4 regions of the Bacillus sp. HSf4 genome follow, and region 4 is predicted to be linked to each of the others. Evidence: riboswitches for the same ligand, from Rfam matches in the RefSeq annotation. Region 4 holds a riboswitch; each other region holds the start of a gene.
What was found. Region 4 has a riboswitch for thiamine pyrophosphate ahead of thiT (energy-coupled thiamine transporter ThiT). Riboswitches for the same ligand answer to the same signal wherever they lie in the genome.
Positions count from the first base shown of each region.

Region 1: another riboswitch for thiamine pyrophosphate. It lies ahead of P3X63_RS14345 (nucleoside 2-deoxyribosyltransferase); the one in region 4 lies ahead of thiT (energy-coupled thiamine transporter ThiT).
Region 2: another riboswitch for thiamine pyrophosphate. It lies ahead of tenA (thiaminase II); the one in region 4 lies ahead of thiT (energy-coupled thiamine transporter ThiT).
Region 3: another riboswitch for thiamine pyrophosphate. It lies ahead of thiC (phosphomethylpyrimidine synthase ThiC); the one in region 4 lies ahead of thiT (energy-coupled thiamine transporter ThiT).

Region 1 covers NZ_CP120679.1:2,775,363-2,783,302, forward strand. The annotation lists gene P3X63_RS14325 (HAD-IIA family hydrolase) at 251-1,486, opposite strand; gene thiD (bifunctional hydroxymethylpyrimidine kinase/phosphomethylpyrimidine kinase) at 1,498-2,316, opposite strand; gene P3X63_RS14335 (class I SAM-dependent methyltransferase) at 2,331-3,089, opposite strand; gene P3X63_RS14340 (thymidylate synthase) at 3,089-4,096, opposite strand; gene P3X63_RS14345 (nucleoside 2-deoxyribosyltransferase) at 4,111-4,557, opposite strand; TPP riboswitch at 4,635-4,738, opposite strand; partial or broken gene P3X63_RS14350 (sigma-70 family RNA polymerase sigma factor) at 5,068-5,376, shown strand; gene P3X63_RS14355 (Rok-like winged helix domain-containing protein) at 5,527-5,772, opposite strand; gene P3X63_RS14360 (hypothetical protein) at 5,937-6,068, opposite strand; gene P3X63_RS14365 (branched-chain amino acid transporter permease) at 6,109-6,441, opposite strand; gene azlC (azaleucine resistance protein AzlC) at 6,438-7,202, opposite strand; gene P3X63_RS14375 (Lrp/AsnC family transcriptional regulator) at 7,215-7,688, opposite strand.
Region 2 covers NZ_CP120679.1:4,218,842-4,226,781, reverse strand. The annotation lists gene P3X63_RS21780 (ArnT family glycosyltransferase) at 1-428, opposite strand, end outside; gene yhfH (protein YhfH) at 622-759, shown strand; gene aceB (malate synthase A) at 806-2,395, shown strand; gene aceA (isocitrate lyase) at 2,414-3,691, shown strand; gene P3X63_RS21760 (hypothetical protein) at 3,743-3,904, opposite strand; TPP riboswitch at 4,086-4,190, shown strand; gene tenA (thiaminase II) at 4,304-4,990, shown strand; gene P3X63_RS21750 (ECF transporter S component) at 4,987-5,586, shown strand; gene P3X63_RS21745 (ABC transporter ATP-binding protein) at 5,561-7,150, shown strand; gene P3X63_RS21740 (energy-coupling factor transporter transmembrane component T family protein) at 7,147-7,881, shown strand.
Region 3 covers NZ_CP120679.1:990,711-998,650, reverse strand. The annotation lists gene P3X63_RS05040 (hypothetical protein) at 1-492, opposite strand, end outside; gene P3X63_RS05035 (ABC transporter ATP-binding protein) at 458-1,204, opposite strand; gene P3X63_RS05030 (hypothetical protein) at 1,313-1,522, opposite strand; gene P3X63_RS05025 (helix-turn-helix transcriptional regulator) at 2,072-2,278, shown strand; gene P3X63_RS05020 (DUF2178 domain-containing protein) at 2,275-2,730, shown strand; gene thiC (phosphomethylpyrimidine synthase ThiC) at 2,767-4,542, opposite strand; TPP riboswitch at 4,683-4,792, opposite strand; gene P3X63_RS05010 (sporulation protein) at 5,008-5,784, shown strand; gene aroD (type I 3-dehydroquinate dehydratase) at 5,825-6,592, opposite strand; gene P3X63_RS05000 (four-helix bundle copper-binding protein) at 6,741-7,109, shown strand; gene P3X63_RS04995 (response regulator aspartate phosphatase) at 7,220-7,940, opposite strand, start outside.
Region 4 covers NZ_CP120679.1:3,268,484-3,276,423, reverse strand. The annotation lists gene P3X63_RS16935 (TrkH family potassium uptake protein) at 1-378, opposite strand, end outside; gene P3X63_RS16930 (potassium channel family protein) at 381-1,037, opposite strand; gene pcp (pyroglutamyl-peptidase I) at 1,190-1,837, opposite strand; gene P3X63_RS16920 (hypothetical protein) at 1,931-2,059, opposite strand; gene P3X63_RS16915 (response regulator aspartate phosphatase) at 2,061-3,170, opposite strand; gene P3X63_RS16910 (hypothetical protein) at 3,307-3,495, opposite strand; gene P3X63_RS16905 (processed acidic surface protein) at 3,676-4,674, shown strand; gene P3X63_RS16900 (class D sortase) at 4,768-5,340, shown strand; gene thiT (energy-coupled thiamine transporter ThiT) at 5,361-5,945, opposite strand; TPP riboswitch at 6,055-6,154, opposite strand; gene P3X63_RS16890 (GntR family transcriptional regulator) at 6,316-7,419, shown strand.

The DNA.
Region 1 (7,940 bases), 490 kb from region 4:
TTTTTTCATTTTGCAATTCTTTGTTTTTTCCGATCCTATATTTCAAACGTGGAGGCCCATTCAATCTCTATGTTTGCATAAAGTTACATTCATTTTGTGTGCAAAATAGTCACTGATACTGCATCAAGGATAAACCTGTAGGGATGAAAAACAAAAAAGATACCAATTTAATCTTTGGCATCTTCTCTATTTGATTCCCTTTACAATTGTTAGCATATTTCATCTTACTAATGGAAAATATAAAGTTAACTTAACGAATAAAAGCAAGGTCTTTCTGTGCTAAGGCATCCTCCAACCACCTAGGGTGCATTGGCAGTAGATTTTCTGGTAACTCGTGGATATTAAAATACCTAATTTCTAAAGCCTCCTCTGTGGATTTTTTCAATTCTCCTCCAATCACTTCACATTGAAAACAGTTGGTAATAAAGTGACTGACTCTTCCGTCAGGGTAAATAAATGTCTGTGAGCTTGGATCTGAATAAACTCCAATCATTTTAGAGACTTTAACAGTTAATCCGGTTTCCTCTTTTATTTCTCTTATTATCGCTTGTTCAACTGATTCACCAGGTTCCACATGTCCTGAAGGTATGCCCCATTGACCATTATCAGCACGCTTCATTAATAAAACCGAACTTGATTCTTTGATTATTATTCCAGCGACTCCAGCTTTAACTTGTTCTGTCCATTGATAATCTGGTTTCTCACGTACTTCTATCATAACTTCACTATCGAACAAATACTTCAAATCGCGGATCACAACATCTGGATTTCTAAAGTCATGTTCTACAGGAAATAAAGTATTTTGATCAGAAACTAAGATAGAAGATATACCCATTCGGTTCGCTCCAATAATATCTGTCTCAGGTGAATCTCCAATCATGACGCATCTTTCTCTATCTTCAAAGGACTCAAGTACTTTTTCAAATATTGAAGACTCCGGCTTTCCAATGATGATGGGCTCTTTATCTGCTCCCGTTTTAACAGCCTCAACTATGGCACCTGTAGCTGGAGCTGGTCCTTTAGCGGTGGGAAATGTTTTATCCCCATTTGTAGCAATAAATGAAGCCCCACTGCGGATGAGATTTACCGCCTTATGTATATCTTGAAAAGTAATATTGTGATCCCATCCAATGACAACAGCCTCTGCTAGGTCTTCTTCAAGATCAATACCAGCTTTTTGAATCTCGCTTTTAAGTTCATCATTTCCTAATATATATGCTCTCTTTATTCCAGCCTTAACAAGGTAATTAGCTGTTGCCCACCCCGAAGTAATCACTTCATCAATACTTGCTGAAAAACCGAGTTTATGAAGCCTTTTAACAATCGTTTCTCTTGTAACACAGGGATCATTCGTTAAAAAACGAATGGATTTCTTTTCTTCACGGAGGCGTTTTAAAGAAGAAACAGCTTCTGGTAAAGCTTTGTCTCCTATATAAATTACTCCGTCTAAATCGAATAAAAATACATCATATTTCTTATAGATCATCGTAACACTCCTTAAGTAGTTGTCTCTTGATTAATAATTGAGCGATACGCGAAATGATTTGTAGGCCCTTGTCCCTTCCCAATCCCTATAGGATGTTTAATGGCTGCTGAAATAAATTCTTTTCCAGTTGCTACTGATTCTGGTATACTGTGCTGCTTTGCTAGCTCTGCAGTGATGACAGCAGAAAAAGTACAGCCTGTCCCATGGGTATGTTTTGTATCAAAGCGAGGGGAAACAAATTCCTCGAAGGCCTCATCAAAATACATAATATCACGAGCTTCTCCGTTCATATGCCCCCCTTTTACGACAGCACTCTTTGCCCCGTATACTTCCACAATTTCTTTAGCAGCATCACGCATCTGCTGTATCGTTTTTATTGATTTGCCGATGATTACTTCCGCTTCTGGAATATTTGGTGTAATAACAGTTGTTTGAGGTATTAATAATTTTTTCAAATGATTAACGGCATCCTTATGAAGCAGATGATGTCCGCTTTTAGCAACCATAACTGGGTCCATCACATACGATTGGATATTAGCCGCTTTTAATTTTTCAGCTATTAGTTCAATAATTTCCACACTTGCAAGCATACCGGTTTTTACAGCATCCGGTTTTATGTCTCCAATGACACAGTCTATTTGCTGAGATATATTATTCAGAGATACCTCCTCAAAACTTTTCACACCAAGTGTGTTTTGAGCAACAACTGATGTAATAACAGCCATTCCATATACTTGCTGCTCCTGAAAGGTTTTTAGGTCTGCATGAATTCCTGCTCCCCCGGTTGGATCTGTTCCAGCAATCGAAAGTGCTTTGTAGATATCCGTCAACTTATACTCCTCCTTTAGGTAGGTTTAACCGCTTCAAAAATGATAAAAGGTGGATATTCCTTTTCGCTTTTCCAATTATTAAATTTAAATTTTTGTTCGATAGCCTTTAACTGCTCTCCGTCAATTTCCTTTAACGTTGGTTCTAGTAAAGTTACACTTTCAAAACCTGCACTAGATAAAAGCTTATAGTACATTGACTTCGGCCAATGAAAGTCATTTAAAATTAAATCCGCTTGTTCAGGAACATGAAGCCACTCATTTCTTTCTTCTCCATAAGAATATTCTTTCCCCGGTATTCCGTTGCGAAAGGTTGAAAATTCTATTCCAGTTGAATCAGGGTTGGTATCGAGTATAACAAAAGAAGCACCCGGTTTTAACACACGAAAAATTTCATCCATGATTCTTTTGATACGTTGATCACTCTCTGTATTAATAAAGACGTAACAGGCCATAGCAGCATCAACTGAATGATCTGGTAAGAAGGAAAGATTATCATGTTCAATTAAATGATAGTCAACATGTGGATGCTTTCTTTTTGTCTTTGCTATATCTAACATTTTACTTGATTCATCTACTGCGATTACATTGCAATCTATTCTTTCAGCTAACCTATATGCTACCTTTCCGGGACCACAGCCAAAATCGAGCACCTTTTTAATATCCGCTTTATCAAATTTACGAAAAACATACTCAAAACCTAATGTTTGTTCTAAAACGTCGTTATAAGCATCGAATTTACCAGCAACACTGTCTTCTTTCCAAGAAGTTTTCATTAAATTCCCCCCTTTTGTTTAGTTGAGAAGTAATTAAACCACTTATTTCTAACAAAAAATTGATAAATAGGAAGTAACCCTTGAAATAGAGAATGATCCATATCTCGTTTATAAGCAATATGCTGATATATACTGAAAAGTAAAAGAATCTGTTTCCAATATTCAGGTAAGTCTAGAGTTTCAATATCCTGCTTTGACATTGAAATTTGATCTTTTCTAAGCAAAACCTCATATTCTAAAACTGTTTCGATGAAGGCCCAATTATTCCCGGCAGGCATTTTAGGAAATTCAAAAGCCGCGATATCATTATGGGTTTTAGCTTCCTCAAGTACTGTTTTTGCCCATTCGTTGTCCGATTCGTAAATATGAATAGAACCAACATTATGGAAATATTCCCCGACTTCTAAACGAAGTTCTCTCGCCATTAATTCTTGCATAAATGTAAAAGAGAACAGATCACTAATCATTCCTCGAAATGCATCATTTGCACGCATGACGGAAGACATGTATAACTTGTTTTCTCTTATGAAAAATTGCAAACCGATTGTACAAGAAACATCAATGTTTCCTGAAACGAAGAGTTCCGAGGCATCAAATATTTGAATAAAAGCCCTTTTTGAATCAACGTCTTCTTGTGTCAAAAGATTTTTTATTCTATTCCATTGATTTAATTTTGCGTTTCCAAATTCAAATATTTTAGGCCCATACGCAGTACCTGTTAATGTTTTTTTATTCATTGAATATAAAGGCATTTTTTTATTGTAATAACTAATAAAATCTAAGTTGTTATTCCCCGATAAATACCATAAAACTTCAGCAAAATTAAACACGATATTTGTTTTTCTAGAGGGTAAGTAAGTGACACGTTCTATTGGATTTTCAAGGGTCAGATGATAGTTCAATTTTTCTTTGCTTTTTTGTCCACGCGGTGAATTCAAAAATTCAGGGTTGTAATAGATGTCATACAGGGTTTCCATATATGCTTCATGAAAAGTTTTCTTTCTCATTTAGATTCCACCCTTTATTTTATAAGGATACTTTTAATCTTCTTTAATAAATCATCGGTATCTTTAAAATTAATGTATTCAACATCAGCTACTACATTTAACCCTTGGATTAAGAATGCATAATCCCTATCATTTTCTAGTAATAACACTATCTTTTTTTTCAAGGCAGAAGCCCATCCAATTTCTATATGAGTTCCAGGAGAAGCCGGTGAGCCAGGAAAAGCTACAAAAAGGTCGCAAGTGCTTATTTCATCAAAATCAATTTTAGTGCATTGTTGGGGTGTCATGAAATCTTTCCCCCATCCTTCTCGCTTATGGGCATTATGAACTAACCATCCTTCATTTTCAAAAAAAGAAATTAACGACTCTAACTTTCCCCTTTCATGTAAACTCATCAATCCGGTATTCTCATCTACTAAACTTTTAAAAGGCCCTGCTAAAAAAACTTTTTTAGTTGTCACTTTAATATCATCCTTTCAAATAAATAAAGCCACTTTCATATGGAAAGTGGCTTAAATATAGATAAGATAAAAAAATCTCTCTAATTTTTTCACTTCCCTACGTTGGTGTTAACCAAATCAGGTTCAAAGGGTCAGGACTTATGTCTCTTCTCAGCTTCTAAAAGCTCCCCCAGTGGATAAAATATAAATATTTACTTTAATTCTAAACTATTCCATACCACTTGTCAAACAATGATAGGATTAACGTTGAACCCTACGTATCAACCGACAAAAGTTTTTTTGAAAGTTAACCATGAGTTGCATTTGATGGCATGTCATGGCTACGCCTAGAGAGATTCTCTAATGTAGTAGCAAAAAATGCCGATATAGTTCGCTATTTTTTAATTAGTTTTAGTTTCCCATCAAGTAAAAGGATATTACCTAATAAAATTAACCGATAACAGTAAGCTCCCTAAAAAACAAGTTAATTGTTTATCTCTTTAACGCAACAAAAACGGATAACCTGTGAGTGGCATTGAAATCAGCCTCATCGATGTCCTCAAATCGGAAAACGAAGACGTCATCGACACCATCCAGCTCAACATGGAGCTTGAAAAAGTCAAAAAATACATCGACATCCTCGACGGCAGAGAAAAAGAAGTCATCGTCGGCCGCTTCGGCCTTGATTTGAAGAAAGAAAAAACGCAGCGCGAGATCGCGAAAGAGCTCGGGATTTCGCGGAGCTATGTGTCGCGGATCGAAAAACGGGCATTGATGAAGATGTTTCATGAGTTTTACCGGGCGGAGAAGGAGAAACGAAAAAAAGCGAAGGGGAAATAACGCTGTAGAAGCCGGCCAAAATTCCGGCTTCTATTTCTTTCACTAGGTCCTCAAAAAGGTGGAAATTTATGAAAATTATATTCCCCCAGTATTACAAGCGCTCCATTTTTTAAGTCCTCACCAAAATATATCGTCCTCTATGAGGTTTTCTTATCTCTGGATTTTTTTCTTTAATTGATCCATAAATACCGTCATATTAGAGATTTGTCTACCAGTTTTCTTTTCAATCTTCTTTTGCAGATTGATACTTCTAATTGGCTTTTCCTGCTGCTTTAATATATTTAATGCTGTTTCATGTAAGGTCTCTGATTCAACTCTGCGCGGTCGCCTTTTTTTCTCACCTGCCTTATTGATTGGGTGTTCGATGCGTTTTAATGTTACATTTTTTTGTTGCATTTCTTTACATCATTTGCTGTTAGTTCAACGACCTCAAATAAAGATGGATTCTTCTTCCCTTTACTCAGGTCGTTCTAATTCTCTTAAACGTGCATAGATCTTCTCTCGTACTGATCAGAACGAGAGAAGTATTGACATTTCAAGTTTATCTAATTCTACTAACCTCATACGCAAAGCTTCTCTTTGATCAGGCATCTTCCTAACGACTGTGCATACGGATCATTCTCTACTTGTTTATAAATTTGTTCACGGTATTGTTCATAGATTTGAGACTCGTCAATTTTCTTTTTCACCATTCCCCGCCCCTTTGCTTTTCATAAATCCAAATCAGTATGATCAAAAAACCAATTGTACCAAAATCATATATACAACGGTTCCTCCCGCTATGGAGAGGAGCATATTTTTCTTCCAGAAGTGAAGCAGTGCAACTACACCTACTGCAATAAGCTCAGGGAACCCGTGACTGCCAGAAAGCAGGCTCACATCCTTAAAACAATAGATCACCAAAAGTCCTAACACTGCCGATGGCAGTACTTTACCGAGATACTGCACATACTTCGGTGTTGGTTTACCCGATGGGAAAACCATAAATGGAAGAAACCTTGTCAGCATTGTGCCTATCACGACTATGGCAATCGTGATGATTTGCTGCGTTACACTCATTGTCATCGGGCAACCTCAACTTTCTCCAATGGTTTTCTCAAAGCGGTAAGCGTCACCAAAATAGCAAGCATCGCAGGAATAATGAAGTTGCTTCCGCCAAAAATCATAAGGCTGACTGCTGAAAGTCCAAGTCCTGCAAGATTGCTGAAGTGCCGTTTCTCTTTGATCCACTGTTCAATGAAAATCACAACAAAAAGAGCCGTCATCACAAAATCGAGCCCTTCTGTGTTGAACTTGACAAGAGAGCCAAAAATGCCGCCAATCGCTGCCCCTATCACCCAATAAGAATGATTAAGCAGTGTTACAAAGAACATAAACCAGCCCTTGTCCACATTCTTCGGAATATCAACTGTACAATTGATAGAAAAAGACTCATCACACATCCCGTAAATCAGATAAAACTTTTTCTTCCCGGTTCCCCTATACTTATCCAGCATAGAAATGCCATAAAACAAATGGCGTGCGTTCACCATTAACGTTAAAAAAAGAGCATTCATCGGGTTGAACGCCACAAGCAAAAAATTGGCTGCGACAAACTCCATTGACCCTGCAAAAATGGCAAAGCTCATGATGATTGGATAAATAGCGCTGAACCCTAATGAATTCATATAGATCCCATAGGCAATCCCCAAAAATACAAAACCCGCCAAAATAGGAACCGTATGCGGAAAAGCCGCACGAAATGCAGCCCATATTTGAATTCTTTTATTCACTTGATTGTATGTCCTAAGAGAATTTAAATTTAACGAATCCTTGTTCTCATTCAAATCCATAACCTCCTAAACTTCGTCAATTGGCACACTGACCGTCCTTTTTTCTGTACTCATAACCATGCTTGTATCAACTTCACTGATTGCCGGATTCTGCATTAATGAATCAATGATAAAGTTTCGATAACTCTCCATGTCCTTTGCTACAATCTTAAGCATGTAGTCATGGCTTCCTGTCAGTGTGTAGCACTCTTGAGCCTGTGGATATTTGTTTATATCCTCTAAAAATGAATGAATGGTTTCCCTATTCAGGGGTGATAAATTGATGAGTGCTAATGCTGTGACTTCAATCCCCAATTTTTTCTCATCAACAATCGTCGTAAACTTTTTAATCATACCAGTTTCTACTAGGTTTTTTGTTCTTGCAAGACATGCCGATGGTGAAAGCCCAATTTTCTTTGATAAATTTAGATTTGATATGGAATCATCTTCCTGAAATTCTCTTAATATTGCCTTGTCATAATCGTCAAAAATAATCGCCATATCGAACCTCCAATTAATATCTTATATATTGTTTAATCGATATGTTAACGTATTTTATGCCGGTAATCAGTATGTATAACTATATAAAATTTATAAAAAACAATAATACAGAGAATAAAATTTATTTATGTCTCCTGTTGGACCAGTTGGTGCAGGTTGGTCCTATTGCTTCAGATGCCCCTATTACATTAAGTAAATCTACTAAAATATCTGCAGTTTTTTCTTTCGGAAAATTATTGATTAAAATAAATG
Region 2 (7,940 bases), 950 kb from region 4:
GTGAATACAAGCATGCTGTCGATGTTGTTCGTCCGGCTGACCGCCACGGCGATCGGCGTCAGCGCCATCACAAGAGCTGAGATGCGGGCCGCGCCCTTGCCGAATCTCGGCTTGATGAGCCTGTAAAGCAGATAGACGGAGCCGGCCCCGGCCAGTGCCTGAGGAAGGATGACGCTCCAGGTGTGCACACCGAAAACTTTTGCAAAGATGGTCTGAATCCATAATACTACGGGCGGCTTATCAACTGATACAAAGCCGGAAGAGTCAAATGAAGCAAAGAAGAAATTGTGGAAGCTTTGCGTCATGCTTTTCACCGCCGCCAGGTAATACTGATTGGCGGCATCATCCTGCCAAATGTTATATGTATTCAGAATAAGTGCTGCAAGCAAAATGACTGTAAGTATCCAATCGGGTTTTTTCATTTTCATCATCATGTCACCTCTTTATGATCCCTATTCTAAAAGATAAATATGAACAAGTTATGAATAAAAAGAGAACATTCTTTTTTTATTTAGGCAAAAAAATTTTGGAAAAAGTGTGTACATTTTCATCTTTGCACTGTATACTGTACTACAACAGAAAATAAAAACATAAAACTGTTTTATAAAAGGAGGGAGGCAAATGAGTATGAAAAGTCCGCTGGAATTTTTCCGGACGCTTCCGAAAAAAACGTGTCCTGAATGCGGAGAGCAGGTAGAGGAGCAGGCTGAATCTTATTTCATGGAATGTGAACGCTGTCTTGCCAAAAAGGGCGAATAAACCGCGGCTGTTTTATAACAAATGGGGAAAGGGGTAGGATCAACAAATGAAAACCGAAGAGATCGGGCTTAAAGTGACGGGAACGATGAATCAGCAATACGAAGAATTGTTAACAAAGGAAGCGCTTCAATTTATCGGGCGGCTTGAACGCCATTTTGGCGGGAGAAGGCGGGATTTACTGCATTTGCGGAAAATCGTTCAGGCGGAAATTGATCAAGGAAAGAATCCCGATTTTTTAAAAGAGACGAAATACATCAGGGAAAAAAACTGGACGGTCGCACCGCTGCCGCCGGATTTGGAAGACCGTCGGGTTGAAATCACCGGGCCAGTCGATAGAAAAATGGTGATCAATGCCTTGAATTCCGGAGCTAAGGTGTTTATGGCCGATTTTGAAGATGCCAATTCACCGACTTGGAAAAATTGTATTGAAGGCCAAATCAATTTGAGAGACGCGGTCAGGGGGACGATTTCGTTTACGAATGATGCCGGAAAACACTATCGGCTGAAGGAGAATCCGGCTGTGATCATGGTCAGGCCGCGGGGGTGGCATTTGGAGGAGAAACACGTGTTGGCCGACGGCAAGCCTGTGTCAGCGAGCCTGTTCGATTTTGGCCTTTATTTCTTTCATAACGCCAAAGCTTTGATCAAAAAAGGAAGCGGCCCTTATTTCTACCTCCCGAAAATCGAAAACCATCTGGAAGCAAGGCTTTGGAACGACGTGTTTGTCTATGCGCAAAACGACTTGCGCATTCCGCAGGGGACGATTAAAGCGACGGTCTTAATCGAAACGATTTTGGCGGCTTTTGAAATGGATGAAATATTGTACGAATTAAAGGAACACTCGGCAGGTCTCAACTGCGGCCGCTGGGATTACATCTTCAGCTTCATTAAGAAATTCAAGAACCGTGATGAGGTCATTCTTCCGGATCGTTCGGCGGTGACGATGACCGTTCCCAACATGAGAGCCTACTCGCTGCTCGCCATCAAAACGTGCCATAAACGGCGGGTCCACGCCATCGGAGGGATGGCCGCACAGATTCCCGCGAAAGACCAGCCGGAAATCAATGAGGCCGCTTTCGCCAAAATCCGCGAAGACAAGGAGCGTGAAGCAAAAGACGGCCATGACGGTACATGGATCGCACACCCCGGCATGATTCAAACAGCCCTTGATGTATTTAATGAGCATATGCCGACAGCCAACCAGATTCATAGAGAACGGGATGATATCAAGATTAAAGCGACGGATTTGCTTGAAGTGCCGAAGGGTCGGATTACAGAGGAAGGTGTCCGCACCAATATCAGCGCCGGCATCCGCTACATCGCTTCCTGGCTGTCGGGAAGAGGCGCTGCACCGATTGACCACTTAATGGAGGATGCGGCAACAGCGGAAATCTCAAGAGCGCAGCTATGGCAATGGATTCGCCATCCAAAGGGGATTCTTGATGACGGCAGGAAAGTGACGGCTGAGATGGTGAAAGCGATGAAAGAGGAAGAAATGCAGAAAATCATCGGTGAAGTCGGGAAGGAACAATATCAGCGCGACCGCTTCGAAGAGGCCGGACAGGTGTTTGAACAACTGATTTTGGATGATGAATTTGCGGAATTTCTCACGATTCCCGCTTATGAAAAAATATAAATGGGGAGGAATATGAAGATGATGTCAGAAAAGGCAAGGCAAATGGAGGAAAGCTGGGAGAAGGATAAACGCTGGGACGGAATCAATAGGCCGTATAAGGCATCAGACGTAATCCGCCTGAGGGGCTCGCTTGAGGTGGAATATACAATCGCAAGGCGGGGCGCGGAAAAGCTGTGGAAGCTATTGCATACAGAAGACTTCGTCCCGGCGCTCGGGGCTCTAACCGGAAATCAGGCGATGCAGCAAGTAAGGGCTGGGTTGAAAGCGGTTTATTTAAGCGGCTGGCAGGTGGCCGCCGATGCCAATCTCTCTGGAAGCATGTATCCCGATCAAAGCCTGTACCCGGCCAACAGTGTTCCGGATGTCGTGAAAAGAATCAATCGCGCTCTTCAGCGTGCCGACCAGATTCATTATATGGAAGGGAAAGAAGATATCGATTGGTATGCGCCGATCGTAGCCGATGCCGAAGCCGGCTTCGGCGGACAGCTCAATGTGTTCGAACTGATGAAAAGCATGATTGAGGCGGGCGCCGCAGGGGTTCATTTTGAAGACCAGCTTTCCTCCGAAAAAAAATGCGGCCATTTGGGGGGCAAAGTTTTGCTGCCGACACAGACGGCGGTTCGCAATCTGATTGCCGCGCGCTTTGCCGCAGACGTCATGGGCGTGCCGACCATTCTGATCGCACGGACGGACGCCAATGCGGCCGATCTCATCACAAGTGATATTGATCCGTATGATGCGCCGTTTTTAACGGGTGAACGCACCTCAGAAGGGTTTTATAAGACGAAATCGGGCCTTGACCAGGCGATTGCCAGAGGCCTGGCCTATGCGCCATACGCCGACTTGATCTGGTGTGAGACATCTGAACCGAACATTGAGGAAGCGCGCAGGTTTAGGCAGGCGATTCATGAAAAATTCCCGGGGAAACTTCTCGCATATAACTGCTCTCCTTCGTTCAACTGGAAGGCCAAACTGGATGATGCCAGCATCTTGAATTTCCAAAAAGAACTCGGTGAAATGGGGTATAAGTTCCAATTTGTAACACTTGCCGGTTTCCATGCATTGAACCACGGCATGTTTGAGCTGGCCCGCCAGTATAAGAACCGCGGAATGGCGGCGTATTCCGAGCTGCAGCAGGCTGAGTTCGCCAGTGAAAAATACGGCTATACTGCGACACGGCACCAGCGTGAGGTCGGAACAAGCTATTTTGATGAGGTGGCACAGGTCGTCTCAGGCGGCACATCCTCTACAACAGCGCTGAAAGGGTCAACCGAAGCGGAGCAGTTTCAGCCGTAACACAACGAAACAGCCGCCTTGCGGGCGGCTGTTTTGATTATTCATGTTCAATTAACAGTTGGCATCATTGGAAGGGGCTGTCAAAGGACGTTCCCGAAGCACAGTCAGTTTAGGCTGCCGAGGTTTTTGTCTTCTTTTGGCCGGCCGGTTGTCTTTGCTGAAAGAGTAAAACAAATATCCGGTCATCGTCAAAATCAAGATCAACATCATCATCAATATCCCCTCCAAATGGTTTTGACTTCTATATATTAGACGGATGACCGCAAGAAAAAGTTTCAGAAAATTAATATTTTTCTATAAATGTTTTAAAATGGTGTTCATCATCTTTACAATTGACGCGGCGCAGGTTGACATCAAGGCCATTGATGTGTAGAGTAAAAGTTAATGTTAATAGGAAGTCCACTAGGGGAGCCACATGCTGGCTGAGACAAGAAGTGATCTTGGACCCTTTGAACCTGATCTAGTTCATACTAGCGTAGGGAAGTGGAGTCGGTTTCTTTTTGATGTGATTATGTCAAAGCCGCTCCATGTCGGGGCGGCTTTTTTGCATAACAGCCGCTCTTACATCCCCCTGTGCCTTCCTTTTAAAATCGATGAAGGAGGCTTTCTGTCATGAGTTTTTCAGCACAACTTCGCCGAGAGGCAGACCCCATTTTTGAAGCGATTTTTCAGCACCCGTTTGTTCAGGGACTGGCTGCAGGCCGCCTGGAAAAGGAACAGCTGATCCATTATGTGAAACAAGATGTCGAGTATTTGAATTCCTTTATCCAAATCTATGGAATCGCCATTTCCAAGTGTGATAACCGCCAAGATATGGAGATGTTTCATCAGCAGATTTCCTTTGTTTTAAACAGCGAAGTACACCCGCATCATAATCTGTGCCGGGCTGCGGGCGCAGACTATGAATCTCTGCAGGGCTATCCATTGGCCCCGTCCGCCCATCATTATATCCGCCACATGCTGACGGCGGCGCACGAAGGGACGCTTGGAGAGATTTTAGCTGTCTTGCTGCCTTGTCCATGGACATATTGGGAAATCGGCAAAAAGCTCCTTGAAGAAGTACAGCCTGATTCGTCACATCCGTTCTATGACTGGATCCATTTTTACGGGGGCAGAACCGTCTCCATCACCACGAAGTTCTGCGCCCGTTTGGATGAATGGGCGAAAGAAGCGGGCGCAGCAGAGAAGAAGAAAATGAAAGAGCTCTTTTTGCAAAGCTGCCAGCTGGAATACGGTTTTTGGGAAATGGCCTATACAGTGGAAGACTGGCCGGTTGAAATGGAGGCGGTGACTCGATGAATTGGAATATAAAAGAAGTCGTGATGATGGTGATTTTGTCCGTTGCGTGCGGTGTCATTTATTTGGGCTGGTCAACGCTGTGGCTGCCGATCTCGGCCATTGTCGGACCTGTCGGCGCCAACTTTATGTTCGGCATTTGGGTGATTGCAAGCCCGATTGTTGCCTATATCATCCGCAAGCCCGGGGCGGCGCTGATTGCCGAAACGGCCGCGGCCTCGGTTGAGCTGTTGACAGGCAGTCATTTCGGCTTGTCCGCATTGCTGATCGGCGTTTTTCAAGGGGCCGGTGCGGAAATCGCGTTTGCGATATTTCGCTATAAGCGCTACAACCTGTTTACCCTGATGCTGTCCGGTGCACTTGCAGCTGTCGGCAGCATGACCTACAGCCTGATCGCGAACGGATTTGCCTACTATACGACAGAAACCCTGATTCTGACTTTTGTCATTCAAGTCATAAGCGGCATGATTCTGGGCGGCTGGCTGGCCAAAGCCGTTGTCGGCGCCCTCGCGAAAACCGGCGTCCTTGACCAGTATGACATCATGAAGGAACACCGGAAAAAGGATGAATCAAATGACTTCATTTCTAGGCTGCAATAATCTTTCCGTGCGCTTTTACAACCGGTCTGACACGATTTTGGACCGTGTGACCTTATCGATTCACAGGGGTGAGAAGGTGTTGATCCTCGGTCCGAGCGGAAGCGGGAAATCGACGCTGATTTCCGCTCTTTCCGGCATCATCCCTCAACATATTGAAGCCGAAATCACAGGCGAGATCGACCGCAGAAGAAGCGCAGGGGTTATGTTTCAAGACCCTGATACACAATTTTGTATGCTTCGTGTTGATGAAGAGATCGCGTTCAGCCTTGAAAATCGCTCCGTTCCCCCGGAGCAGATGAATGAGATCATCGACAATGTCATGGAGCAAGTCGGACTGAATATTGACAGAAAGACGCCGATCGAAGCCCTGTCAGGCGGAATGAAGCAGCGTCTCGCATTAGCGTGTCTTTTGGCACTGGAGCCGGAAATGCTGTTTTTTGATGAACCGACGGCACAGCTTGATCCGGCGAGCAGGAAGGAAATATTTGCTTTACTGAAAGACCTTTCCGCAAAAAACGGCCAGACGATGGTGTTTGTCGAACATGTCTTGGATGGCTGCATCGAATGGATGGACCGCGTCGTCCTGTTGGACAATAACGGGCGGATTATAGCCGACGGGAAGCCGGAAGACATTCTCGTCCGCTATCGACAGCAAATGAAAGCTGCTGGGATTTGGCAGCCAAAGCTGTATCCGGCGGCATGGCATGAAGTCGTCGAAGACGAACAGCACCCGCTTGCCGTCAAGCTTTCCGCCAGGCTGAAAAGGAAGGAGCTTGCTGAAAAAAGCGACCCGAAGAAGAGCGATGCTTTGATCAGGATCGAAGATGCGGCGATCGGCTACCTGAAAAAAACGGTGGCCGACGGTATCAACCTCCGGATTCCAAAAGGAGGATGGGTATCGGTTATCGGTGCAAACGGCAGCGGAAAAAGCACCTTTTTAAAAAGTTTGATCAGGCTGGAAGCAGTCAAGAAAGGCCGGATTTATCTGGAGGATTGCGAGCTGAAAAAATGGCCTGACCGTCTATTGTACGAAAAAACCGGCTTTGTCTTTCAAAACCCGGAGCTCCAATTTATTCAGGATACGGTATTTGAGGAAATCGCTTTTGGCGCAAGACAGAGAGGTTGGTCAGAAGAACTTGTTCAGCGGAAGACGGCAGAATTGCTGGAGGAATTCGGACTCGTCTCACATGCGCAGGCCCATCCCTTTACACTGAGTCTGGGGCAGAAACGGCGCTTGAGCGTGGCGACGATGCTTTTGTTCGATCAGGATCTGCTGCTGCTTGATGAACCGACATTCGGCCAGGACGAAAAAACGGCGGGGGAACTGATCAGACGGTTAAAAGAGCGGCAGGAACGGGGAACGACGATCGTCATGGTAACTCATGACATGGATATCGTTGATGAGCATTCGGATCAAGTCATCGTCTTCCATCAAGGAAAAGCCGCTTTTCAAGGAACCCCGTCCCGGTTATTCTCCGATCAACGGTTGGTGCGGACATTTTCATTGCTGCCGCCGCTTCACTACCAGCTGCTGCACGCCAGAAAGGAGCAGGTGCCGGTATGAAAAGCAATCAATCGCTTCTGTCAACACTGAACCCCAGTGCAAAGCTCTTTTCCAATCTGCTTGTGATGTGCATCTTAATGGCTGTAACAAATCCGAAAGCAACATTTTTGATTTGGCTGCTCGCGTTATTGATCGGCATCTTTCTCGGCGGCTGGACATTGGCTTATTTGCTGAAACGTTTTTTGCCTTATCTCATGTTTTTCATTCTCGTCTTTTGGATGATGGCCGCTTTCGGAAAAGGCGAAGAAACGCTGTGGCAATGGGCCTGGTTTCATGTGACCAAGGAAAGCGCCAGCCATGGCCTGACGATTGCACTAAGGATGCTCGGGTTTGTTACATACGGCCTGCTGTTTACGTCGACAACCGATTTAACGCGGTTTATCATGAGCTTGATCCATCAATGCAGAATGCCGCCAAAATGGGCGTACGGTCTGTTGGCTGGTTTCCGGTTCATTCCGTTGTTTCAATCAGAGCTGGCGCAGATGAAAGCGGCCCATAAAATCAGGGGCTATAAGCAAAAAAACAGCTGGAAAGCTTTTATCCGCTATGCGCTGCCGCTGTTCTCGCAAGGTATCCGCAAATCTGAAAGAATCGCGGTGGCCATGGAAGCGCGCGGTTTTACGGGTACGAAAAACAGGACATATTATCAAACGACACGGCTTTACGCAAAAGATGCTGTTTATTTGGCAGGGCTGCTCTTGGCCGTGGCGGTCATTTTACGGATAACATAATGGGATAAAATAACATTTTCATGATGTCAGAGCCGAAAACGGCTCTTTTTTTATTAGAA
Region 3 (7,940 bases), 2.1 Mb from region 4:
GATCTGCACGAACAGCACCGCAAAAAATGAAAACGCAAACCAGAAGCCGACACCGCTCGCCATAAAATTCGGTATCAGCAAAACCAACATGAAAAATAAGACAAGAAATGAAACTGCTCCGGCAAACGGAATATAGTAGCCGAGGCTTCTTTCGAAAGCCGTCAGCGGAAACCAGCTGAGCTGCATCGAAAAGCTGTGCTGCTCCGGCGTCCTCACCTTAAACAAAATGAAAAACACAAAGGTGAAAATCGAGGCGTTCATATACATCGAAATCACAAACAACCCGAGAGATCGAACATCGCCATTTAAAAATGAACTCAAAAACATGCCGGTAAAGCTATACCCGATGATGGCACCCATACTGATGGCCAAAAGCAAAAACAGCGCGGCCATTCCTTTTTTCGTCCCGGTATTTAAGAGTTTGCCCATTTCCTTCTGCCACATTTTCAGCATCATTTTAGAAATTTCGAATGATTTGATCAAAATGCGCACCCCTATCACTCAGCATCGAAGCTTTTAAAAACACTTCTTCCAGTGAATCGCTGTTATATTTACGCTTTAATTGTTCGACTTTTCCTTCGTCCATTTTGACTCCTTTTGAAAGAATTGCGATTTTATCGCATAATTCTTCGGCAGAAAGCATGTCATGCGTCGAAAGGAGAATCGATCCTTGTGTGTCTGCAAAGCGCTTCATCAATTTCTTTGTATTGATGACCGCTTCAATATCAAGTCCCCGAAACGGTTCATCCATGATGACAAATTCGCTCTCCAGCATAAACGCTGCGATCAGCTGCGTCTTTTTTTTCATTCCGTGTGAATACGTTTCGATCGGTTCCTTCAATGCTGCTTCCATATCAAAAAGCTCAATTAATTGTTTCCGCTTCTCTTTTGATGTACAATTATACATTGAAGAAACAAAATCCAAATATTCCGCGGCTGAAAGGGCATCCGGCAAAAGGAGTTCATCGGGAACATACGCGAGTTTTTGCTTGAATTCCGCCGATGTGTTCGGCAGGTCATCCAGCTGAATGGTTCCTTCACTTGGCGTAATGATCCCTAAAACGGCATTAATGATCGTCGTCTTCCCTGAACCGTTCGGACCAGCGATCGCGACAATTTGATTTTTTTCAATTTTTATATGAAACCCGCTAACGGCAGTCACATTGTTTTTATATGTTTTAGACAGATGATCTATTATAAACATAATGCCTCCAGGGTAATATAAATGGTAGGGAGGACTTAACCGCCCCCCACAGACGGATAAGTCCCGGTAAAGTTATGTCTTTTGATGTGAACAGATACGTAAGTATAGCTACCTACATTCAATTTTGACCTGCAAACCGCTGACCCATTTGACGGATCCCGTGAAGCTGCCGTGGCCGTTAGCGAGACACCATACCGCCGCGCCGAGCACAACAGTTGCACCAAGAGCCAATAGGACCGCAATAAACACTAGGAACCAAGCCTGGTCTTCAATCGCCGGATTGACAGAATAATCAACCTGCGGAGCTGCGTATGTCATTTTTCCCCCTCCTTTCTATCAAGTAACCAAAGCGTAACATACCCAAATTCATACTGAAATCTATGAATTTTCCTATTTCACAAACACTACCTTCCAACTATTTATTTAAACACGACCCTCTTTTCCCAACCATTGTCCTATTCATATCCTCCGTAATCAGACTTCTTCCCGCATATGACTCTAGTATGTCTGCCACATGGTCAATTTCTCTCAATTTTCAACCTTTTTCGCTTTTCTTTCCTTTGTTCAATCAAACAGGCTGTTTTCTAGCATAGTAGGAAATAAGGAGCAGAAAATAAGGCGCATCCCCATCCGCAATCAAAACAATAAAATAACCATAAAGACCCTATTTCCCAAGCCTTAGATGGTTCTATTTTATCTATTCCATTTTTGTTAATTTTATGTATAAATTTAAATATTACGGTTGCATATCTTCCAAACCTAGATCAAAAGATGTTGATTACATTGTAAAATTGATTTAACATTATGTCTAGTCTATTTAACAATATGTCAAATATACTATATAAACGAAGAATTGCAGGTGGTAAGATGAACAACAGAGTCAGAGAGCTGAGGGCCAGATACGGATATTCACAAGAAGGGCTGGCAAAAGCTGTCGGGGTCACGAGACAAACCGTAGCGGCGATTGAAAAAGGCAATTACATACCATCGCTCCTATTGGCATTGAAAATTTGCGAGGAGTTTCAATTAAAAATGGAAGATGTCTTTTGGTTAGAGGAGGGAAAAACTGAATGAATATGAAAACGAGGACCCTTTTTCACATTGTGCTTTTCGGACTGGCATGCTGGACGTTTATCACGTTTTTTAAAGCAGCTGAACAAATTGCCAGAAGCCTGAAAACAAGCGATTCTGAACTGTATTTTGTTTTTAACCCGATTCCCATCCTTCTGTTTGCTGCGGTCCTTGCGGTCTACTCTTATTTGGAGAAAAAAGGATCCCGCAAACAAAACCTTCTATCCATCCCGGACGAATTTAAGGAACAGGATGAAAGGGAGCAGATGATCACCGCCAAAGCGTGCCGCACTTCTTATATCGTCCTGTATTTCGCAATGCCTGTCGCAGCGCTCGCGATGATTTTTTATCCGTTTATTCAAGCCGATATCCCGTACTTTCCGATCATCGTCATCTTCGTGTTGATCGTCATTCAGCACTTGTCATATATGCTGTCATTTCAAAAAAACAAATAAAAGCAGATGAAGGTCGGGCCTTCATCTGCTTTTTTGTCAGCTGTAAATTTGACCGCCGGCCTTTTTAAATTCCTTCGCCTTCTCTTCAAGTCCTTTTTCAATCGCCGCTTCTTCATCAAGGTTGTTTTCCTTGGCGTAGTCGCGAATATCCTGGGAGATCCTCATGCTGCAAAACTTCGGCCCGCACATCGAGCAAAAATGCGCCGTCTTTGCCCCTTCAGCGGGGAGCGTCTCATCGTGAAACGCAAGCGCTCTTTCCGGATCAAGTGAGAGGTTGAACTGATCGCGCCAGCGAAATTCAAAGCGCGCTTTCGACAACGCATCATCGCGAATCTGTGCGCCGGGATGCCCTTTGGCGAGATCAGCCGCATGGGCCGCGATTTTATATGTAATGACCCCTTCGCGGACGTCATCTTTATTCGGAAGCCCGAGATGTTCTTTCGGCGTGACATAGCAAAGCATCGCCGTTCCATACCAGCCGATCATCGCCGCTCCGATCGCCGATGTAATATGATCATACCCCGGGGCGATATCTGTCGTCAGCGGCCCGAGTGTATAAAATGGCGCCTCCTTGCATATCTCCATCTGCTTATCGACGTTTTCTTTAATTTTGTGCATCGGTACATGCCCCGGCCCTTCGATCATTACCTGAACGTCATGCTTCCAGGCGATTTCCGTCAGCTCGCCAAGCGTTTCCAATTCGGCAAATTGCGCTTCATCATTGGCATCCGCAATCGAACCCGGTCGAAGGCCGTCTCCAAGTGAAAACGCGATATCATACGCTTTCATAATTTCGCATATCTCTTCAAAATGTGTGTAAAGAAAGCTTTCTTCATGATGGGCGAGACACCACTGCGCCATGATCGCCCCGCCGCGGGAAACGATTCCTGTGACACGCTTTGCCGTCAGCGGCACATAGTGGAGCCGGACACCGGCATGAATCGTAAAATAATCGACGCCCTGCTCAGCTTGTTCAATCAATGTGTCGCGGTAAACATCCCACGTCAAATCTTCAGCGACGCCGTTTACTTTTTCAAGCGCCTGATAGATCGGCACTGTTCCGACGGGCACAGGGCAGTTGCGGATAATCCATTCCCTTGTCGTGTGAATATCCTTTCCTGTGGACAGATCCATCATGGTATCGGCCCCCCAGCGGATCGCCCACGTCATTTTTTCCACTTCTTCTTCAATCGAGGATGTGACGGCGGAATTGCCGATATTTGCATTGATTTTCACATGGAAATTCCGGCCGATGATCATCGGCTCGCTTTCCGGATGATTGATGTTTGCCGGGATGATCGCCCGGCCGCTCGCCACTTCGTCGCGGACAAACTCGGGAGATACATGCTCGCGAATGGCGATAAACTCCATTTCAGGAGTGATGATCCCCTTTCTCGCATAATGAAGCTGAGTGACATTTTGTCCTTTTTTGGCGCGCAGCGGTTTTCTTTTCAGCCCCGGATAGCTGTGATTCGCCTGCTTCCCGCTTTTATAGCCGTTATCCTCAGGCTTCACTTCCCGTCCCTCATATTCCTCAGTATCGCCGCGCTCTTTGATCCAGGCTGAGCGCAAAGGCTTAAGCCCTTTTAGAATATCAACTTCCGCATGTTCATCCGTATAAGGACCGCTCGTGTCATATACGCGCACAGGCTGATTTTCTTCTTCTCCAAATGATCCCGTCGTAGAACTCAAGGCGATTTCTCTCATCGGCACCTGAATGTCAGGCCGGGACCCTGCGACATAGACCTTTCGGCTTCCAGAAAAGCTTGACATCAACTTAATGTTTTTTTGCTGCACTGACTCTTGTTTCATGTGTACATTCCTTCCCCTCTTTAAAAAAGATCTTAGACGAAACTCCAGAACAGCACCAGCACAAAAAAACCAGGCACATTGATGAACCTGGTTTTACAGTCAGTAAAATCCGCAGATGAACGTCTGATCTCCCGACATCTGCAAACACCTTTTTACTTCCCCACGCTGGTACGAACCAGATCAGGTCCAAAGGGTTAAGAAACCCGGTCGTTTCTCTCTCAGCCCATACAGGGCACCCCTAGTAAAGCTATTCATTTCTTCATTATGGTAGCATATCCAGTGATTGATGGAAAGGTGAAGTTTGAACCGATTTAAGCCTATGAAAGTTTCCGCTTTTTTTAAGAGACTCCCGTTTTTTAGCTTCGAAAAGACAAAGGACCTATTGATTTCAAAATAAAATGAATCTTTCGCCCTGTGTAAAACGTATTCATTTCTTGTACGACAATAATAGGAGGAATGGTAAACATGTCTTTTTTGAAAAAGCTTGCAGCAAGCGCCGGGATCGGTTCAGCGAAAGTGAATACGATTCTGGACAAGAGCGCATATCGCCCGGGAGAACGGGTGAGCGGAACCGTTCATGTTAAAGGCGGCAATGTTGAACAGCACATCAGGTATATCGATTTATTGCTCGAGACGGAATATCTCGTCGTCAAGAAAGACGAAAAACATTGGAAAAACGCTACCATTGAATCCCACCGCGTGACAGATGCCTTTACAATCAAAACCGGTGAAGAACGGGAATTTTCTTTCTCATTCATTCTTCCGCTTGACACGCCGATTACGATAAAAGGAGCTAAAGTGTTCTTATTGACCGACCTGGACATACAAGGCGGGATTGACAAATCGGATGATGATCATCTCTTCGTTAAACCACATCCGTGGGTTCACAGTATTTTAGAAACGGTTGAAAGCCTCGGATTCCGGCTTCATGAGGCGGACTGTGAGCAAGCATCATATTTCAGAAAGCGTTTGCCTTTCGTCCAGGAATTCGAATTTGTGCCGGTCACACCGCACTATCGTCAGCTGCTGGATGAAGTGGAGCTCGTTTTTCTTGTGCAGGAGGACGGGGTGGATGTGATCATCGAAGTGGACCGCCGCGCAAGAGGAATGCGGGGCTGGCTGGAAGAAATGTATAACGGCGGTGAAGAGGTCTGTCGCCTCCATTTTGACGAATCAGAGCTCAAGGATAAAGGAGAGCTTGCAGAGGTGCTGAAGGACATCATTGAACAATGCGCCAAATAGATTGAAGGAGCCGGCTCAAACAAGCCGGCTCCTTTTGCAGTCATGACAAATTGTCGTGCAAAACGCCAATGATCCGCCTCAGATCGGCGGCGGCGAGTTGCCCCGGTGCAGAGGCCTTCTTGGCCGCCCCGAATGTCATCGCCGAGCCAAACACCTCTCCGGCCAGACGGCTGATGACACCTTTTCCAGCCATTGACATCGTGATTATGGGCCGCTTCGCGTAGTGCTCATTCATCAAATAAGTCGCTTCAAGCAATTTCAGCACATCAGCCGGTGTTTCAGGCATCACAGCAATTTTTGGCAGATCCGCGCCCAGCTCTTGCGCTTTCTTCAAGCGGGAAATCATTTCTTCAACGGACGGTGTTTTCTCAAAATCATGGTTGGAAATGATGACAGACACATCTTTCGCCTGTGCGGCTTCCACCAGCGCTTTCACGTCGCGTTCCTCATAAAACAGCTCGATATCGATCACATCGGCAAGCCCTGTGTTGACAACCGCCTGATTTAAAGAAACATAATATTCCCGGCCGACTTCCTTTTCCCCGCCTTCCCTTGCACTGCGGAAAGTAAAGATGAGCGGCATGTCGTGCAAAAGAGCGCGGATTTCCGCCAAAGCCTCCGCGACCTTCTCAACGTCTTCAACATCTTCAAAAAAGTCCGCCCGCCACTCGGCAACATCCGCATCAAGCGTCTTGATGTGTGCCGCTTCTTCTTTCAATTGCGCAAGCGTTTTTCCGACGAGAGGCACACAGATTTTCGGCGCTCCTTCTCCAAAGGTAACCCCTTTGACCTTCACCAGTTTCTTCACTTGTTTCAGCTCCTCTATGTCCGAGAAATCTCAATGACTTAACGGTACCGAATATTCATCACAAGCGCAAGAAAAATCTTAAGAATGTCAGACGCATAGGCAACCACATATGAATAGGAATATTATGAAGAAAGAAGGGGGAAATGATATGTATGGTCATCCTGTTCCTTATGATACAAATATGAGGAACATCCAAAATCGCCATGTGTTACAAACCGTTCAGCACTGTGAAGCTGTTTGTGAATTCACCGCAAATTACATTCTCACAAGGGAAGATGCAAACCGTCGAAAAGAGCAACTGAGAATGCTTAGAGATTGTGCGGATATATGCACGCTGACCGCTAAATATATGGCACGGCACAGCCGCTTTGCCAAATCGCCGGCCTCGGTGTGCGCCAAAATTTGCGAAGCCTGCGGAAATCATTGTCTACGGCATCCTGACCAGCAATCGCAAAAGTGCGGCCAAACATGCCTGCAATGCGCCCGGGAATGCCGTGAATTCGCGATGTCTTCTTGATGATACTCAATACCCAAAAAGGTTCATACAAATAAAAAAGACGGCTGAACAGCCGTCCTCTGTTTTACAGGTTTTAAGAGCCTGCTCCCCTAGATGAACGTTTTTTCATTTTAAAGAACCTCCTTTCCTGTTAGTTTACTTGATTTTATCGCTTTCTCCAAGAAGTATGTGGAATTTTTGTAATGATTTAACGAACTGTACACTTTTGCCACATCTTCTGCAAGTGCTTCAATATCCACATAAGCCTTTCTCTTTTCCAGCCTGCCAATCAGTTCCTTGACTTGCTCAGCCCCTTCAAGGGGGACAGTGTAGCAGATATTGAGAACAGAGAACTTGAGGGAGAAGTTGATATTATTTGTTTTCTGCGCAAAATCAGCGCCTAATATGACCCACTTTATGGCTTTGTCCAATTCCCCGATCTTATAAGTCGATCGGGCCGACTCATAAATACACTGCATATACATAATCGGGGCGTTTTTTTTAAGATCATTTGTTTTAAAGGACAGGTCAAAATATTCAAGCGCTTCTTCATGCTGATCCTCTTGAATTTTTAAAAAACCTAAATCATAATAAACAGCGGCTAACAAATGGTTGTCACCCATCTTCATCAGCCTGTCAGCACAGCTTTTGAGCATGTTTTCCGCTCTCATCAGCCGGCCGTCGTCTATGTAATTCAAAGCCAGCAGAACAGTGCAGTTTATGGATTGTGTCTTATATTCCCCGTATGCCTGATAAATGCTTTTCGCCATTTGGAGGTGATGAAAAGAGAGCAGGGTTGTTTTCGTAAAATAATAAAGGTTCCCAAGCTTATAATGAAACTCGGCCTTTTCG
Region 4 (7,940 bases):
ACTCCGGATTAATTGAATGATGCCGCCCAAAGAAGTCTGATTAAGAGATTGCTGTATCAGCAGCCGTTCTTTAAGACCGATTTTTTTTCCCAGCATAATAAATATAAGAACCGCAAAAGACATAATCCCGAGTCCGCCGAGCTGAATCAAAATAAGAATCACCGCCTGGCCGAACGCCGTGTAATCCGCTGCGGTATCAACGACGACCAGCCCGGTTACGGTCATGGCCGATGTCGCGGTAAACAGCGTGTCAATCCAATTCACGCGTTCCGGTGTTGCAATCGGAAGCTTTAACAAAAGGGTGCCCAACAGGATAAAAAATAAAAAAACCAGGACAAGCAATTGCGACGGGCTTAACTGAATCTGTTTGAATTTCATGTTTAATCACCCTTTTTTTCAAAGGCTTCAATATCTTTATTTTGGCCAATCACAATTAAAACATCGTTTTCATAAATGATATCTTCGGCGCTGGGAGCAATGATAAAATGACCGTCCCTTTTGATCCCCACGATATTGCAGCCGAAATTTGCACGGACATCAATATCGCCCAGACTTCTTCCATCCAGTTTCTTCGTTGCGACAATTTCGACAATGCTGTAGTTTGACGAAAGCTCGACGAAATCGATCATTTTTTCAGACGTAATATGGTTTGCTATTCTTCTTGCCATGTCTTTTTCAGGATGAATGATTCGGTTGACGCCGATTTTGCGAAGGACCTTTTGATGATAATCATTCTGCGCTTTTGACCATACCTGGGGAACACCCATTTCGATCAGCAAAAGCGAGGTTAAGATACTGGCCTCAATGTCGTCTCCAAATGAAACAAACGCATGGTCAATATTGCGAATGCCGATTTGTTTTAATGTGTTCTCATCGACAGCATTGGCGCAAACAGTGTAGGTGGCATAGGCCGAATATTCGTTTACTTTTTCCTCTGATTTATCGATGCCTATGACCTCGGTTCCTTTTTCGTGGAACGCCTTGACAAGGCTGCCGCCGAACTGGCCGAGCCCGAAAACGGCATAAGATTTCTGCATCCTGCTCACCCTTTTGGCTGTTTTTCTTTTAGTGTTTACGTTTTTTTCCGAAAAACACGCCTCGGTTTACATCTTTGGGAAAAGAGCAAAAGTGAGATGAACGATTTGCGGAGACGGTCTTGGGGAGCGGGCTCGCTTTATCAAGCGGAAAGTCAGCTGAGCGAGCCGCCGGTTTCGCGGATGTCTGTTTTGTGATTGGCAGTGACGGATGCGGCAATTCGCAATCCTTTGATGATCGTTTCCAGACTGAGGCTGGGCTCTTTTTTATCGACCGTTTGTTCAGGCAGGTACGGAATGTGGATGAAGCCTCCGCGCATATTGGAGGAAGTGCGGTCAATGTAGCGCATCAGCCGGTAAAATAAATGATTGCATACGAAGGTGCCGGCCGAATTGGAGACAGATGCGGGAATCCCGTTTTCCCGCAAGCTTTTAACGATTCGCTTAATCGGGAGCGAGGACAAGTAAGCGGCAGGACCTTCGGGTGAAATGTATTCATCAATCGGCTCCTGTCCCCTATTATCGGGAATTCTCGCATCATCGATATTAATCGCGACACGTTCCGGTGTGATATGAAGTCTTCCACCGGCTTGTCCCACACAAATGACCGCATCAGGTGCATGTTTTGCGATCGCTTTTTCCAAAACGTCCGCCGACTGGTGAAAGACGGTCGGGATCTGCTCGACGGCAATGACCGTGTCATCGGTGCGATCGCCGTCCAGCCGTTTAACAGCTTCCCAGGACGGGTTGACAGGCTCACCCCCAAAAGGGTCAAATCCTGTTAGAAGAACTTTCTTTTTCATACGAATCGCTCCTCTAAAATATGTGTTTTAAGACATGGCTACGGCAAAATACCCATCCGGGCAAAATGCCGAATGGGTATTGTTTCGTTATGATCAGCCGCTTGCACCTCGGGAAGCCAGAATCATCTGATCGCTTTGGGAGGCGGCTTGGGATGCATCATCTGCTAATGAAAAACTGAAAACAGCTCCCAACAAGCATAATGCCAGTAAAAACTTTTTCATATTAATCTCCTCCTCTTCCGGCGAGTTTGCTCGCCTTATCTGTTTTAATATAAAAGTAAATCGCTTCCTTATATAATTTCTGTTCCCGGTAATAATTCGCCACATCCATCAATAATTCCTCCAGATCTACCCAAGCTTTTTTATTTTCTAATTGATGAACAAAGTCCTTGATAATTTCCATTTTATTCTCGATATCTGAATATAATGTATTTAAAATATTGAATTTTAATTCAAGGATTTCGCTGTCCATTTCCCGGGATTTTTTAAAGCCTATATCGATCCATTTAAAAGCTTGATCATATGCTTTGGTTTTCAGGAGAGATCTGGTGTTTTCATAAACGCACAGAATATAAGCATAATTTGCTTTTTCAAAATCCTTGACGGCGAAAGCTTTCGAATAAAACGCCAGCGCTTCTTCATGTTTCTCTTCTTTGCTTTTTAAAAAGCCCATATTGTAATAGGCGTAAGGCAACAAATACCGGTCGCCGATTTTTTCGGTTTTTGCGATCGCTTCTTTTAATAAATCTTCACTTTCTGAAAATTTAAACTGATCAATATAGTTAAGCCCCATCAGCATTTTGCAATTGATGACCCTTTTGGCGTACCCGTCGTATCCTTGAAAGATTCCCGAGGCGATATGAATATGGTGGATCGACAGCCATGTCGCCTTTAAATTGTAGTACAGCACGCCGATTTTATAATGAAATTCGGCTTTTTCTATTTCATTTTGAATCGCTCCAAGCCTTTTTTCCGCTATTCTGAAAAAATTGAGCGCTTCCGTATGATTTTGCTTGTAGTCTTCATAGATTCCCTTGAAAAGATAAAAATAATAGTTCAACTTGTCATCGGTGCTTTTTGGGTCTTTATCATGAAAGCTGATGGCTTCTAATTTTTCGGTGGATGATTGGGAGATATCCTCAAGAAGGAGCCTTAAGCGAAAATCCAACATTTGATAATAGAGGAGGACATCCTGATCTTGTTCCATTTCTTCAATGGCTTTATCTATGTCATCTTTCATTTCGATCGAGCGTGAAATGTCTCGTTTCTTCATCAGTATGTACCAATCGTTCAGCATGTTGGCGACTTCCTGAGAAGCCACGGTTTTAGCCATGTTCTTCCCTCCAATCTTTGTGAATTTTTTGTAAATTGAAGTTCTATTAATCATAGCATAAACTGCCGCCGTCTGTGAATATCGCTGAAATCCGAGTTTGCCCCTGTCGGCAAGCTGATAAAGGACAATTTTCGGTCTATATGGTCATTTTCCAAAAGAAGTGAGAGAAAAAAGCAAAAACGACACCGAGCGGAATACAGGAGATCATTGCCGTTCCATTCACCAATCCGTCGGCTCCGCTAATTTTCAAGGCTTCCCGGTAGCCTATTAAAAAATGGATGATGGATAGCACATAACATATAAGCATCATATAGTAAGGATTCATTTTAATACCTCCCTATTCGCTATACTATATTACATTCAATAGAAGCAAGGTTTATGACTTTTTTAAGCTGCAAAATGGACGGAATATTATAGATGAAAACAATTTTTATTACAATACATGTTTTTTAAAAATATTCCATTATAATCAAAGAGAAAAGATAGATTTAGGGGGGACAATTCAATGAAAAAAAGGCTGATGCCGCTTGTAATCTGCGTATTGTTATTCATGCCTGGAGCTGGGGTTTTTGCTGCACCGAAACAGGCGGAGCTTAAAGAGTACCTTGAAGAGGTAGGAATGACAGAAAAAGAATTGGAAGCCTACTTACAAAATACGTATGATGAAAGTCTGAAAGATTTTGATTCAACGGAAGAATTAAGAGATTTTTTGGGGGAAAGACTGACGAAAGAACTTCTCGCTTCATATTTAAAAGAATATGGGTTAACTGAACAAGAAGCCGCCGGGCTTTTCGCGGAAAACGGCTATATGGAAAGCGGACAAAACATCCTTGACGTGTTTCTGTTTGAATATGAATTGGATGACGCCCTTTTTTCAGTGACATATGAAGAAGGTGATGATGTGGAAATCGGCAACATCTTTCAGGAATTAGGCGTTGACGATTCTGAATGGGAGAGGCTTGTCAATCATCTTCGCAATGTGCGGGACAAAAATCCCAATTTTGAAAACGATCTGTTGGCGCTGGGGGAACGGCTTGAAGCGGTAGCTGATTTTGAGTCGGTATCAGAACTGTCAGGCCAAGACATCGCGGAAATGATTTCTGTATTGAATGATCTTCAAAAGACGCTTGAAGTGAAAACGAAATATTACCTTGTCAAGGACGGCAAGAAAAAAGCGGTGACTTTGACAACCCTTGTCAGCGCAGATGAGCTGAAGGGAGCGAGCCTTCTTGTGGAAGTCTACGATCTGAAAGGAAATTTCATTTTGGATGTGTTGCTTACACCTGAAATGATCGGCTCGGATCTCATTCATGATACAGGTTCAAAAGTGAAGCAAACGCAAACCGCTGTTAAGCATGATGCAAAGAAATCTCATGTGAAAAAGACGGTTACAGGGGCAAAGCTTCCAAAAACTGCAGGGCATTATGCGGAATGGTCCATGCTTGGATTCGTTTTGATGGCTGGCGGATTTTTCATGGTCAGAAGGCTTCGGAAGGCAGCTTAAAGAAACGCAAGCGAATGGGCGCTTTTTTATGGGGAGTGAGTCAAGATCAGAAGATCCCGGAAAAAAAGAATGTTATTGGTGTTATCCATCATGATGATAGCGGCAGGGCTCTATTTAACGACGTCAAATGGATTTAAGCTGCTTCATGGCTATACCCTGTTTTCATTTCAGGAGATGAAAAAAGAGAAAGTCCCAGAAACAAAGCCCGTTCCAGCCGAAAAAAAAGAAAAAACCGTGATTGAGCAGTCGTTTGCAAACGGTGAAAAAATCGGTGATCTTGTGATCCCGAAAATCAATGCCGTGCTTCCGATTTATCATGGAACTGACGAGGATGAACTTCAAAAGGGAGTCGGCCATTTTGCCGGATCAGTGCTGCCTGGTGAAGATGATAATTCCGTTCTGTCGGGCCATCGCGATACGATCTTCAGAAGGCTCGGGGAAGTGGGGAAAGGGGACCGCTTAATGATAAAAGCCGTCTACGGAACCTTTACCTATCAAGTGAAAAAGGTTCGAATCGTTGATGCGGATGATCGGACGGTGATCGTCCCCAAACCGAGAGCGACGCTGACTGTTTCCACCTGCTACCCGTTTGATTTTATCGGTTCTGCGCCAGAGCGTTATGTTCTGGTAGCTGATTTGCTGGAACGGAAAAACAGCGGCACCTAAACCAGGTGTCCGCTGTTTTTTTATCTCATATCATCGCCCGTCCTCAGAAGCCTCGGAGCCGTCAGCAGCAGCAGACAGAGCACGATTGTGCAAATGACAAATGACGGAACCATATATGTGCCATTATACGTTAAGGTATAAATCCAAACCGGAGTCCCTTTCGGCGCATAATTTGCGAAAAAGACCGCACCGCTGATGACGTGGGCGAGAAATTTCAGTCCGCTTCCAAAAAAGACCGCAAGCGTGACATAAGCAACAAGCTTCCCTTTTGCGGTTTCCGCGGCCGAAGTTCGGATCGGACCTGCGAATAAACCGCCGATTCCAGCGGCTGTTGGCGCGATAAAATAATCGAGCAGAAATTGGATCGGATGAACGTAAAAAAGCCCCCCTGTGACAAACTGGAGCAATCCGGCCAGCAATCCGGTCATCAGCCCGGCTTTCAGTCCTCGCCGAAAAGAGATTAAAAAAATCGGGATCATCATGATGGCAATCGAACCGCCCTGGGGCATTTTTAAAAACATCCCGGAAATCGCATCTAAAATCATTGCGATTCCTGTCATGATTGCAATTTCAATAAGCTGTACGAGTTGTTTTGATTGATTCATTGTAACCCTCACTTTTGATGAACAAAGGGATACTGGACTTCTTTCCCAATAAAAAAGCAATGCGGGGAAGGAGTAGGAAAGTTTTCCACGCACTGCTTTGGATGCAATTAGAATGACTTTGCCACATCCCTACGCCAGCGTTAACTAACAGGTTCAAAGGGTCAGAACGGTTGTTCACTCTCAGCCCGAAGGCTCCCCTTGTGGTCATCATGTTATTTAGTTATTTTCTACTATACTAAAAAAGAAAACAGACGACAAGATAAATATTCAAAAAAATTTGCTTATTTTCTCCAATATGTAGCAATCACGTCTTCCTTTCTTTATAATAGGACTTATTCGTACGTACAAGATGCAGTAAAGGGTTGATCTGATGAGTGAGCATACAAAATACAGCATGGTCAAAAATCAAATTAAATCATGGATATATGAGGGCAAAGTCAAGCCTGGGGAAAAAATTCATTCCGAAAATGAATTAATGAAAATTTTTGATGTCAGCAGACATACGATTCGGCAGGCTATCGGTGACTTGGTTCATGAAGGCCTTCTGTACAGGGAACAGGGCTCAGGAACATATTGCTCACATCGCCTCCGACCTTCTGACAAAGGCAGGGAAAGACATAAAATGATCGGCGTCATCACGACCTATTTGTCTGACTACATTTTTCCCTACATTATCAGGGGGATCGAATCGACGTTGTCGAGTGAAGGGTATACGCTGCTCGTCGCAAGCACGAATAATGACATAGAGAAAGAAAAACAATGCCTTGTCAACATGCTTGACAAAAACATTGACGGATTGATCGTTGAACCGACGAAAACCGGAAGCTTCAATCCGAATTTGAACTACTACCTGACGCTTGAACAGCATCATATCCCTTACCTGATGATCAATCAGCTTTATCAGGAGCTGAATCCGCCCCATTTTATTTTAGACGATGAATACGGCGGATTTATAGCGACTGACCATTTAATCAAGCTCGGCCATGAAAAAGTGTTCGGCCTTTTTAAACAGGATGACATGCAAGGCGTCAACAGAATGAAAGGTTTTATCCGCGCTTTCAGAGAAAACGGCCTGTCTTTTTATCCGGACATGGTTGTCACCTATACGACAGAAAACAAGGAAGAAAAGACCGTCTCTGAGGTGAGAAAACGCCTGTCTTCTTCAGATCGTCCGTCGGCCATTTTCTGCTATAACGATCAAATTGCCCTTTTAGCGCTTGATGTGATTAGGGAACTCGGTCTGAAAGTACCTGAGGACATCTCGATTGTCGGCTATGATGATTCGCATTTAAGCCAGGCCTCGGAAGTCAAGTTGACTTCAGTCACCCATCCGAAAATGCAGATGGGAATTGATGCGGCCAAGTGGATGATCGCTAAAGTCGAAGGGCGAAACGCCGATCAGCTTGAGCATTCCACTGTCTATAAACCTGAACTGATTGTCAGACAATCGACGGCGGAATTAAAAAAGCGCTGAAAAATATAAGGGAATCGAAAAAGTGGACTGCCATCACCTGAATGAATGGCGGTCTTTATTTTGGATCAACTGACCGCTAGCTAAAGCGGAAAGATAAATGAAAATGTGTTGGTGTGATTTCCGGTTTTAACAGCTCCGAGATCTCCCCGAAACAAGAGAAACCGCTGCCGAAAAGAGTGGTCAACGTTTTTTCGGTAAACTATGTTGTCAGCACATAACCTATAATGGAAGAAAAGCATTTATGAGTATGGTCGGCAACTTGCTCCATTTTATTCATTAAAGAAAGGGGCGGAAATGCTTCATCTTATAAAGCGGAAGTTATCTCCTATCTAATAGAAGAAACAAAACGGTGCAATACTATCCTTTGATTGGCTATGGTTATTGAAGGCAAAAGTTTATCCTTTAGGTGTGCATATACGTTCGATGTGCAATATCGTTCATCTTGATTATTATTTTTTTGAAAAAACTATTGTACAAAACATAAATAGATGTTATATTAATGTCCGTGCCTAAAAAACGGC